Regions from separate parts of the Agrobacterium sp. DKPNP3 genome, predicted to be linked through region 2. Evidence: riboswitches for the same ligand, from Rfam matches in the RefSeq annotation. Region 2 holds a riboswitch; each other region holds the start of a gene.
What was found. A riboswitch is a leader RNA that binds a small molecule or an ion and turns the genes downstream of it on or off. The one in region 2 is predicted to bind thiamine pyrophosphate.

Region 1 (3,590 bases), on a different contig from region 2:
GATCCTGACGACGTTGGGGACGTCGCCGATCAGGGTCATTTCGGCGTGATTACCGCGTACAACGGTAGGGGAAAGCGCAATGAGTTCGCGCGCGAACGCCAGCCGCGAGGGCGAATAGTCGACATGCACGGGGTCGACGATCCACGGCTTGCCAGATGCATTTGCGATTTCGATCGCGATGCGAATGACCTTACGTCGCTCCGAATCCAGCGTGCCGAGGTTGACGGTCAACGCATCCGCCCTGGCAACGAAGCTTTCGATTTCCTCGAGTGAGGTCGTCATGGAGGGAATGCCGCCGACGACGGTGATGCCGTCGGCGGTGAATTTTTGCACCACGGTATTCATCAGGCAATGGACGCGTGGGCGCGTTTGCCGCACGCGGTCCAGAATTTCGGCGGCCTTTGCCGCTGTCGGGAAATCGCCGCTCATGGCTGTTGCAACTCCACGGCAATATCCTCCGCTGCGGGGGCCTGCTTGATCAGCTGCATCTGCTGCATGAAGGCGCCGAAACGGGTGTATCGGGTGCGGTCGAGTGCTGCCGGGCGCTTCGCAAAACGCGGCAGCGTGTCGAAAAAGGCCTGCTTGTTCAGCGCGTCATCAAGGTTCGGATAGGCCTTGATGAAGAGTTGCCAGGCCTCCTGCGGATGGTTGGTAATGTAGATCGCGGCCTGTTCGACAGCAGAAAGAAAACGCGGCAGGCGGCTGTCTTTGGTGAGGTCGCGATGAGTGACGAAGATCAGCTCGTCATAGGCAGGCACCCCGTTTTCTTCGGGAAAGAAAGATCGTCCTTCATGGCCCTCTAGCTTCATCTGAGTCAGTTCGAAATTGCGGAAACCGCCAAGCGTGGCGTCCACCTTGCCGGCGATCAGCGATGGCGAGAGTGAGAAATTGACATTGACGAGTTCGACATCGTCCTTCGTCAGCCCGTCTTTCTCCAGCATGCGCTTCAGCATCGCATCCTCGAACCCGGAAACGGAAAAACCGACCTTTTTGCCTTTCAGGTCCTTCAGGCTCTTGATCGGCCCATCGGCGAGAACCGTAACGGTGTTGAGCGGTGTTTCCACCAGCGTGCCGAAACGGACGAGCGGCAGGCCGGCTTCGTGGTCGAGATAAAGGTTCGGCTGGTAATGTACGCCGATATCGGCCTGTTTCGCCGAGACGAGGCGCGGCACTGCGGAGGGATCGGCTGGCGGCACCAGTTCCACTTCCAGCCCGGCCTCGGTGAACAGGCCGCGCTCCCTGGCTATCACCATCGGGGCATGATCAGGGTTAACGAACCATTCAAGCAACACAGTCAGCTTCTCGGCGGCCTCAGATTGCATGGGCGCAAGCACGCTTGCCGCGGCGATGGCGATGGAAAGAAGCGTTCGTTTCATGGTGCCGACAGTCTCCGGAAATATCTGAATGGAATGGTGTGTTCTGTTTCCTTGGCCCAGGGGGCCAGATTGGCTGTCGCCCGGTCGACGATCAGCCTGAGCAGCACGGCCATGACGGCCAGAATGAGCATGGCGGCGAACATGGTATCTGTCTGCATACGGGCATTGGACTGGATCATGACGAAACCAAGTCCCGCCGATGCGCCCACCCATTCGCCGATGACGGCGCCGAGCGGGGCGAGTGGTGCGGCGACCCTCAAGCCCGAAATCAGCGAGGGCACTGCCAGTGGCACGCGCAGCCGTGTGAGGATCTGCCAATGGCTCGCCTGTGTCAGCGAGGCGGCGTCGAGGATGGCGCGGTCCGTGCGGTTGAGGCCATCGGTGAAAGCCGAAGCGACGGGGAAGAAGATGATAACCGCGGTCATCACGACTTTCGAGGCCATGCCGAAGCCGAACCAAAGGACAAGGATGGGAGCGAGCACGAAGACCGGAAAGGCCTGTAAGACCAGAACCATGGGCCAGACAAGCCGCCCAAAGCGCGGGGTGGCCGCAATCGTGAAGGCAACGAGAATACCAGCGGCAACGCCTGCCGCGAGACCGAGCGCCATTTCGCCTGATGTCACCATGGCCTGGCCGAACAGGAAACCGGGCTGTCGCCAAAAGGCGGCGGCGACATCGGCGGGCGGTGGCAGAATATAACGCGGCGGCGCAAGCAGCCATGTTCCCGCCTGCCAGAGAAGCAGCAGAAGACCGACACCATTCAGCGCATGGGTGGCACGCATGAGCCGGTCCTCAGACGCAAACGCACCACGTGCGAAGGGAGGAAGTGTTCAGCGTCATCGTCGTCTCCAGATGTGACGATCACATAGATCAAGCATAGCGGAGAAGAGAATGGGCAGCCCCTTGAAGGCGCGACAGTTCCGTTCCTACGCCGGCATGACCCGGATCAGGTTCAAGGGTCCGGCTCGTCGCCATCTCAGCACCGTCAGGTGCTCCCCTCGGAAGAGCTTGTTTTGTAAGACATGATCTAAAAATGTCAACGGCTCCGCCGACAGATCATGGGTCTTCTATATATTACTTAAATATAGTTATTAGTAATATCGGATTTATTGGTAATTAGTTATATAGATAAACTATATCGCAACGACACTGAAATAAACCTCATCCGAATTCTGATAATTCGGAGCTGATCTTGAAAAACATCTGGCGGGACAAGTCTGGAAACTTTGCGATTCTGAGTGCTCTGCTGATCATACCGATCATCGGATCCGCCGGCGTTGCGCTGGATGTCGTTCGAGCCATGAGCGTGAAATCCGATCTTCAGATGGCAGCGGATTCTGCGGCTCTGGCCGTGGTTGCGGAAAGTTCAGCCAGTGCCGAGGCTGCACGGCGAATGGCCAGCAACGGCGTCGTTTCGGTTGGAAAGGAAGAGGCTGAAGCTTTTTTTCACAGCAATCAGCGGGGGAACCCGGAATATCGCCTATTGGAGCTCGATATACAGGTGAAGAAGAATAACACCGTGATCGAATCGTCATTGAGTTTTAAGGCTTCGCTTAATACAACGCTCTCCAGAGTCCTGGGAAAGGATTTCCTGACTGTCTCCGGCAACGCAACTGCCAAATATGAGACGGAAACCTATACCGACTTCTATCTGCTGCTCGACAACTCGCCTTCCATGGGCGTCGGCGCAACGCCCGCCGATGTGGCAACGATGAAAGCCGCCCTCGGTTGTCAGTTCGCCTGCCATGTCACGTTGGCGGACGGATCTTCCGATCCCAACAGCAGCTATTTCCGGCTCAAAAACAAGGATCCGCAGGCGAAGGGATACATCAACGCGACGACGCGCATCGACGTGGTTGCAAAGGCGACTGCGAGTTTGATGGACACAGCTCAGGACACGCGCAAAAAACCTGATCAGTATCGCATTGCTGTCTACACTTTCGGAAAGACAGCAGAGGATGCCTTTTTTAACAAGGACCTTCCGGAGATTGTCTCGCGTACCTCGGATTTGCAGGCGGCCAAAAAAAAGATCAGAGGAATTGAGTTGATGTCAGTTCCAGGCCACAATTATAAAAGCGACCAGCATACGAATTTCGACCGTGCACTGACGAGGATAATACCGAAGATGGGAACGTCGGGAAATGGCGCGAGTTCCGCTACACCTGAAAAAATCCTTTTCTTCGTGTCGGATGGCGTGGCCGATGCTGCAAAAGC
Region 2 (3,590 bases):
TGTCCTGCCATAAGAGATCGCTGAGCTTAGGCCGCGCATCTCCATTGAAGCTGAAATCGGTCAGTGCATTGTGCACGACCGTTGTTGGTGCACCGAACCCATCAGTCACCTCGGCAACCAATCGGTTGACGGCGTCTGTATCCCGAATATCGGCCTGGAAGGCGCGTGTTCGATCGCCGAGACGGTCCGCCAGCGCTTCGGCTTCCATTCGGCTGGTGCGATAATTGATAGCCACTTTTGCGCCTTCACGTGCGAGAGCTTCGGCAATCGCCGCGCCAAGGCCACGTCCGGCGCCGGTTACGATGACCGTCTGCTTACTGATATCAAGTGTCATGCCTTTCATCCTTCCTGATTGCGCTATAGCGCATGAAAATGTTGCCTCGGCCTATGGCCGGAACCGATGTGGAGCGTACCCACCTTGGCGACATAGGCTTTGGCAGCCGCCATCGCTTGGCTGAGTTGCCCCCCCGTTGGCGAGTTCGACGGCGAGCGCGCTGGAGAGGGTGCAGCCAGTGACGCGCGTATTAACTGCCTGAACTCTCGCTGCCTCGAACCAGACCGTGCTGGATGGGTCAGAGCCGGCGATCGAAAGAATGTCGCATATCACCCTTTGACCTTTCTGATTCGTTCCGCGATAAGCGCAGCCTCTGCGCGTGGATCCGGCCTGCCACATATGGCCGAAACGACTGCAAGCCCTTGGGCGCCCGCTCTAAACACCTCATCAACATGCCCGGCTTTCAGGCCTCCGATCGCCACCGACGGGACCGGGCATATTGAAATTAACCTGGCCAATCCGTCTAAGCCGATTGGCTGCTTGTGATCAGGCTTGGTCGGCGTTCCGAAGACAGGACCGATGCCGGCGTAGTCGACGAGATCGACGTCCACTGCGGCAGACAGCGTTTCCGTCTCGACGGAGAGGCCAAGGATCATGGAAGGGCCGATCAGTCTGCGGGCTCTGCGCGCATCCATGTCCTCCTGACCGATGTGCAGACCGTCGGCGCGGATAGTGATCGCCGCCTCGACGTCATCGTTAACTATGAGTAATGCGCCGGTGCCCGCCAGCGCTGCCTTCAGCGCGTGGCCGGTTTCGATTATCGCCGCCGTGTCGGCGTGCTTGTCGCGCAATTGCACGATCGTTGCGCCACCGGCTACCGCGGCGCGGGCCGTCTCTACCATGCCGACTTCGGCGCAGAGATCAGGATCGAGAACGAGATAGAGCGAGAGGTCGAAGCTTTTCATGCCGCACGAATCCTTGCCTGTCTGTCGAGCGTCGGGCCATCAAGGGCGGAAAGCGCGTCAAGGAAACGCCACGCAAAGGAGCCCGGGCCATCCGCTTGGCGCGCCGCGTTTTCGCCTGCCACTGCGAAGATGGTGAGCGCCGCGACAGAGGACACAAGCGGATCGGTCGGGAAAACCGCCGCTAAAGCACCAACGAGGCAGGTGAGTGAGCATCCCAGCGCCGTGACTGCAGGCATGAAACGCGACCCACCTTCGACAACGAAGGCCCGCTCGCCATCGGTAACGAAATCGATCTCGCCAGTGGCAGCGACGACCGCCCCGTGTGCTTTCGCGAGGATGCGGGCAGAGGACTGCGCTTGCTCTACCGGATCGCGGCTATCGACGCCTTGCCCGCGACTGGTGCCACCGGCCAAGGCAATGATCTCGGAAGCGTTGCCGCGAATGATAGTCGGGCGATGGGCCAGTAGCGCATCGACCGCCTGGCGTCGGAAACTCGTCGCATAGTGCGCCACAGGATCGAGCACCCAGGGCTTTCCAGCACGGTTGGCGGCATCTGCGGCGCTGCGCATGCCTTTCATCCAGCCTGCTGACAGCGTGCCGATGTTGATAGTCAATGCGCGGGCGATGCCTGCGAACTCGCTCGCTTCTTCCTCGGCATGGACCATGGCGGGAGAAGCCCCGGCGGCGAGCAGCACATTGGCGGCGATGTTCATTGCCACGAAATTGGTGATGTTCTGGACGAGCGGCGGATCGGCGCGTAGCGCCGTCAGTAGGCTTCCGGGCGAGGTCTGCTGCATGTTGCTCCTTTCGAACGGAGCAAGACGCGGGAGCGGAACGCAAAAGCCTGCGAAGATCCCGAGCGACTCCCTCCGCCAGCATTATCTGGTTCAGGTTCCAAGGGTACTTCTCAGCCCGCCTTTCGACGAACGCCCCTGTCTCTCAATGTGTTCGTTGTTGCAGAGAACCGAACGATTGTCACTTTAAAAAGCAGCCAGCCCGGCTGGGACTCAGCGAGTTATTGCAAGCTGGTTTATGTTGCTTCTTCATGATTGAAGTATGATTCCGACGACTCGGATTTCCCAGCGAGGAAGCTATAAATAGGATCGGGTTAGATCTCCTCAGGAAAAATCCTGCGCTATTTCTTTGCAAGGTTAGCGAGCATATCCTTGTGTGCAAGGCTGTGCATTTAAGTGCGTTGACTTCATGTGTCGTGGAAAACCGAGGCTAGCGTCCACGCTCTGCGCCCCCGTTGACCTGAATGATCTGCCCAGTGATATGTGCAGCCTCAGCAGAGGCAAGCCACCCAATCGTATGAGCGATATCTGCGGGGATGCCGGCCCGGCCGTTCATCGTTTCGGCAATCTTGGCCTGATGCAGCGCATCAGACAGAGCTGTACCAAAGAAGCCCGTCTCGGACACATAGCCGGGCGCAATTGCGTTGACCGTGATGCCTTTGCCGCCCAGCGACTTGGCAAGATCGAAACAGTAAGGATGCAGGGCTGCCTTGGCACCACCGTAGCAGCCATTTCCTGAGCCGCGATAGGCCGCGATCGAGCTCAGGAGAATGATGCGTCCTCCCGGAGACCGCAATTGTGGCAAAAGAGCTTCTGTGAGAAGGACAGCGGCAAGCGTGTTGTTGCGGAAATTGTCGTTCCAGCGGCGGGCCACACCCGCCAATCCGTCAGCATAGGTTTCAGCCGGAAATTGACGCAGCACGTGACCGCCCGCAGCGTTGACCAGCACGTCAAGGGTCGTAAGCCGGTCCGATAGATCAGCTTTAATGGCCTCAACCTCCGGCGCGTTTCCAAGATCACCCGCAATCACCAAGACATTCGGTGCCTGCGGAAACTCGCGCGCAATTGCAGCTGCGGCATCCTCCAAAACGGACTTCCTTCGGCCAATGATGGCCACTTGCGCACCGCGTTCCGCAAAATATCGCGCCGTCGCCAAACCGATACCGCTGCCGCCGCCGCTGATAACAACTGTTTTGGTCATGATGTAAGCTCCGTGGATGAGGTCGATTTGGTGTTCAGCCAGACCGGCGGCGATGATCCCAGTTTCGGGGCGGGAAGATCCCAGCCCATTGTGACGCCATCAATTGCAGCAGGCGGTCGCAAACGCCGCGCCGGTCCCCAACCGGTGCGCTCGATTGCATCCGACAAGTCTTCCTGCTGTTCTGGCAAGAACGCCGTCGTATCGGCGGATTGGTGGCCAGCGGACACCAGCAATTGTGCGGTGCGTGCCAGCGATGCGCGGGCTTCGAGGACGCGCCCGGTGCGCAGTCTTTCGGTCAGGCCTCGAACTACCGCGGCGGCCATCAAGTAACCTGTCCCGTGGTCGATGGATTGTCC
Region 3 (3,590 bases), on a different contig from region 2:
CCGCGGGGAAAACCTGCTCGTTAACGGCGAGTTGAAGCATGTGACGGGGTACATGAAAGATTTCCTGTTCCAGCCGGAACAGGCCCGCACGCCCATTCGCAACCTGTCCGGTGGCGAACGCGCGCGCCTCATTCTCGCGCGTATTCTGGCGCGGCCGACCAACCTTCTGATCCTCGACGAGCCCACCAACGATCTCGATATCGAAACGCTCGACCTCCTGCAGGAAATCGTTGCCGGCTTCTCCGGCACGGTCATCCTCGTCAGCCACGACCGCGATTTTCTCGACCGCACCGTGACCTCCACGATCGCGCCTGTTAATCCCGACCAGCCTGACGGGCGCTGGATCGAATATGCCGGCGGCTATTCTGACATGATGGCGCAGCGCAAGGGTGCTGCGGACGAAAAGCGCAAGGCGGAGAAGCAGGAAAAGGCGAAAGCGTCATCTTCCGCCTCGGCATCGCAGGAGCCTGCAAAGACGAAGGGTAAACTCTCCTTCAAGCAGAAATTCGCGCTCGAAAATCTGCCGAAGGAGATTGAGAAGACCCAGGAAGAGATCGCAAAACGGGAACAGCGTATGGCTGACCCGGAACTCTTTGCCAAGGACCAGACGACCTTCAACAAACTGGCGCAGGAAATGGAAAAGCTGCGTGACAAGCTGGAGGCCATGGAAGAGGAATGGCTGGAGCTTGAGATGCTGCGCGAGGAGCTGGAGGGCTGATGCAGCGTAACTGGTCCATCCGCGCTTTGACACACAGGCGGAATTGACGTTCTATGCCCGCTCTTCATGGAGGAGGTCTGAAATGCGCATGATTTTCGTCAACCTGCCGGTCAAGAGCATCGAAGTATCGAGAAACTTCTTCACGGCACTCGGTTTCAGCTTCAATCCGGAATATTCCGACGACCGCACGCTCTGCATGATCGTAGAAGAGAACATCTTCGTGATGCTTCTTCAGGAAGAGCGTTTTCGCGATTTCATCAACGGTGAGATTGCCGACGCCAAAAGCAGCACCGAGGTGTTAACCTGTCTTTCCGCCGGCAGCCGCGAGGAAATCGACCGGATGATCGCAACGGCCCTCGCGTCTGGTGGCAACGGCTGGAAGCCGGTTCAGGACCACGGCTTCATGTATGCCGGCAGCTTCCAGGATCCCGACGGGCATGTCTGGGAACTCGTGCATATGACGCAGCAGGGCTGAGACGAGCCATCTTGCCAAGATAAGGCGAGGGGACTACACCATCATCTTGATCTAACGGGGTGTCTTGTGCGCTTTTGTGCAGAAGGCTGAGAGGCTTGCCAACCCGAAGAACCTGATCCGGTTCATACCGGCGGAGGGATTAGACGGCTTTTGGACAGGCGGCTATTTCCCTTTTTGTTTGAGGAGATGCCCGTGCGCCGTCGTTTTTTTCCGAATTCTGTCATCGTCGCTTTGCTGCTTCTGCTCGGTTTTGCTGAGGCGCAGGACAAACAAGAGCTCACTGTTTATACCTATGAAAGCTTTGTTTCGGAGTGGGGTCCAGGCCCTAAAGTGAAGGAAGCTTTTGAGACGGTCTGCAACTGCACGGTCAATTTCGTCGGTGTGGCGGATGGTGTCGCGCTGCTCAACCGGTTAAAGCTCGAAGGCACTGGGTCCAAAGCCGATGTCGTGGTTGGTCTCGACACAAATCTCATCGCGGAAGCCAAACAGACCGGGCTTTTTGATGTCAGCGGAATTGACGCCTCGGCTGCCAAGGTGCCGGGCGGTTACAAGGACGATGTCTTTGTGCCTTATGACTATGGTCACTTCGCCGTCATCTACGACACGCAGACCGTCAAGATACCGCCGGCAAGCCTGAAAGAGCTGGTGGAAGGGGATCCTTCGCAAAAAATCGTCATTCAGGACCCCCGCACCTCCACGCCGGGGCTTGGGCTGCTGCTGTGGGTAAAGTCCGTCTATGGCGACAAGGCCCCTGAAGCCTGGGCGAAGCTTAAAAAGCGCATTTTGACCGTCACGCCGGGCTGGTCAGAATCCTATGGCCTATTCACCAAGGGTGAGGTGCCGATGGTGCTGTCCTACACGACCTCTCCTGCCTATCACATGGTTGCTGAAAAAACTGATCGGTACCAAGCCGCGCCGTTCTCTGAAGGTCACTACATCCAGATAGAGGTTTCCGGCCTTCTCAAAAATGCGCCGCACAAGGAGCTGGCAAAGCAGTTCCTTGCGTTCACGCTCACGCCGGGCTTTCAGGATGCCATTCCCGAAAACAACTGGATGATGCCGGCCGCGGCCACCTCCAAGCCGCTGCCGGAGGCGTTTTCAAAGCTTGTGGTGCCGCAGAAGACATTTCTGATGGATCCGGAAGAGGTGGCGAAGAACCGCAAAGTGTGGATCGACGAATGGCTTGCCGCCATGAGCATGAACTGAGCAAGAGGCACGCTTCCGCATGATGTTGCGTCGGGATTATCGACGGTCGATCATCCTCGGAACGGCGGCTTTTGCCGCCGTTTTCCTGTTCATGGCGCTCGCTGTCGCAGCCCTTTTTACCTTCGATGCGGGAGGATCGGCCGCCGGGGTGATGGATCCCTATACGCTGCGTATCCTGCGTTTCACACTATATCAGGCAACGCTCTCTACGGTTTTTTCCATTGTCTTGGGGCTGCCGGTAGCGCTGGCGCTTGGCCGACGCCGGGCCTTTCCCGGGCGGATCTGGGTGATCAGGCTGATGGCGGTGCCGATGGGGCTGCCTGTCATCGTCGGCGCCTTCGGCATTATCACCATCTGGGGCAGGCAGGGGTTGTTGAACACCGTCCTGACGTCCGCCGGCCTTGACGAGCCGTTCAGCATTTACGGTCTTTCCGGCATCCTCATCGCCCATGTGTTCTTTAATCTTCCGCTTTCGATCCGGCTGATGCTGGCGACGCTGGAGCGGATTCCGGGCGAATATTGGCGCATGGCGGCAAGTCTCGGCATGGGGCCGGTTTCGACTTTCCGTTTTATCGAATGGCCAGCGGTCGCTCGGGTCATGCCCGGCATCGCCGGCCTCGTTTTCATGTTGTGCGCGACCAGCTTCACGCTCGTGCTGCTGCTGGGCGGCGGACCGGCCGCCACCACACTTGAGGTGGCGATCTATCAGGCCCTGCGGTTCGATTTCGATCCGCAGCGGGCGATCGCGCTGTCTGTCTTGCAAATTGCGCTCACCGCCATTCTCCTTGGCCTTCTTGCGCTCCTTCCTTCCGCTGAGGCCGAGATTCCGTCGCTTGGCCGGCCCCTTCGCCGGTTCGACGGCCGGGGCATTGGTGTCCATCTATGGGATGGTGGGGCTATCACTCTTGCCGTTCTCTTCATTAGCCTGCCGCTTATCGCCATCGCCGTCTCGGGACTGAGTTCCGACCTGCCGCGCCTTCTGTCCGCGCCAATTTTCCGGCGGGCGGCGATGACCAGCCTTGCAATCGCCATGCTTTCGGCGACGTTCGTCATCGTCTGCTGCGTGGCGATCATCGGCGCGCGTCAGGCGATAGGCTTGAGGCGGCGGGTGTGGCGGCCCCTGCGCGCCCTGTCGGCCATGTTTGGTGCCGGGTCTTCGCTCGTGCTGCTGGTGCCACCGGTCGTGTTGGG

Region 1: it holds a riboswitch for thiamine pyrophosphate, as region 2 does, so the genes downstream of both, ACUTJJ_RS12140 (ABC transporter permease) here and thiM (hydroxyethylthiazole kinase) in region 2, are expected to answer to the same signal.
Region 3: it holds a riboswitch for thiamine pyrophosphate, as region 2 does, so the genes downstream of both, thiB (thiamine ABC transporter substrate binding subunit) here and thiM (hydroxyethylthiazole kinase) in region 2, are expected to answer to the same signal.

Annotation. Positions count from the first base shown of each region.
Region 1 is NZ_JBQYSN010000036.1:22,699-26,288, reverse strand. It holds gene ACUTJJ_RS12150 (hydroxyethylthiazole kinase) at 1-429, opposite strand, end outside; gene ACUTJJ_RS12145 (ABC transporter substrate-binding protein) at 426-1,376, opposite strand; gene ACUTJJ_RS12140 (ABC transporter permease) at 1,373-2,158, opposite strand; TPP riboswitch at 2,283-2,385, opposite strand; gene ACUTJJ_RS12135 (TadE/TadG family type IV pilus assembly protein) at 2,569-3,590, shown strand, end outside.
Region 2 is NZ_JBQYSN010000013.1:32,158-35,747, forward strand. It holds gene ACUTJJ_RS06005 (3-oxoacyl-ACP reductase) at 1-334, opposite strand, end outside; partial or broken gene ACUTJJ_RS06010 (bifunctional hydroxymethylpyrimidine kinase/phosphomethylpyrimidine kinase) at 358-556, opposite strand; gene thiE (thiamine phosphate synthase) at 604-1,239, opposite strand; gene thiM (hydroxyethylthiazole kinase) at 1,236-2,036, opposite strand; TPP riboswitch at 2,087-2,183, opposite strand; gene ACUTJJ_RS06025 (SDR family NAD(P)-dependent oxidoreductase) at 2,464-3,234, opposite strand; gene ACUTJJ_RS06030 (CoA transferase) at 3,231-3,590, opposite strand, start outside.
Region 3 is NZ_JBQYSN010000023.1:3,050-6,639, reverse strand. It holds gene ACUTJJ_RS09050 (ABC-F family ATP-binding cassette domain-containing protein) at 1-718, shown strand, start outside; gene ACUTJJ_RS09045 (VOC family protein) at 801-1,193, shown strand; TPP riboswitch at 1,239-1,349, shown strand; gene thiB (thiamine ABC transporter substrate binding subunit) at 1,386-2,399, shown strand; gene thiP (thiamine/thiamine pyrophosphate ABC transporter permease ThiP) at 2,419-3,590, shown strand, end outside.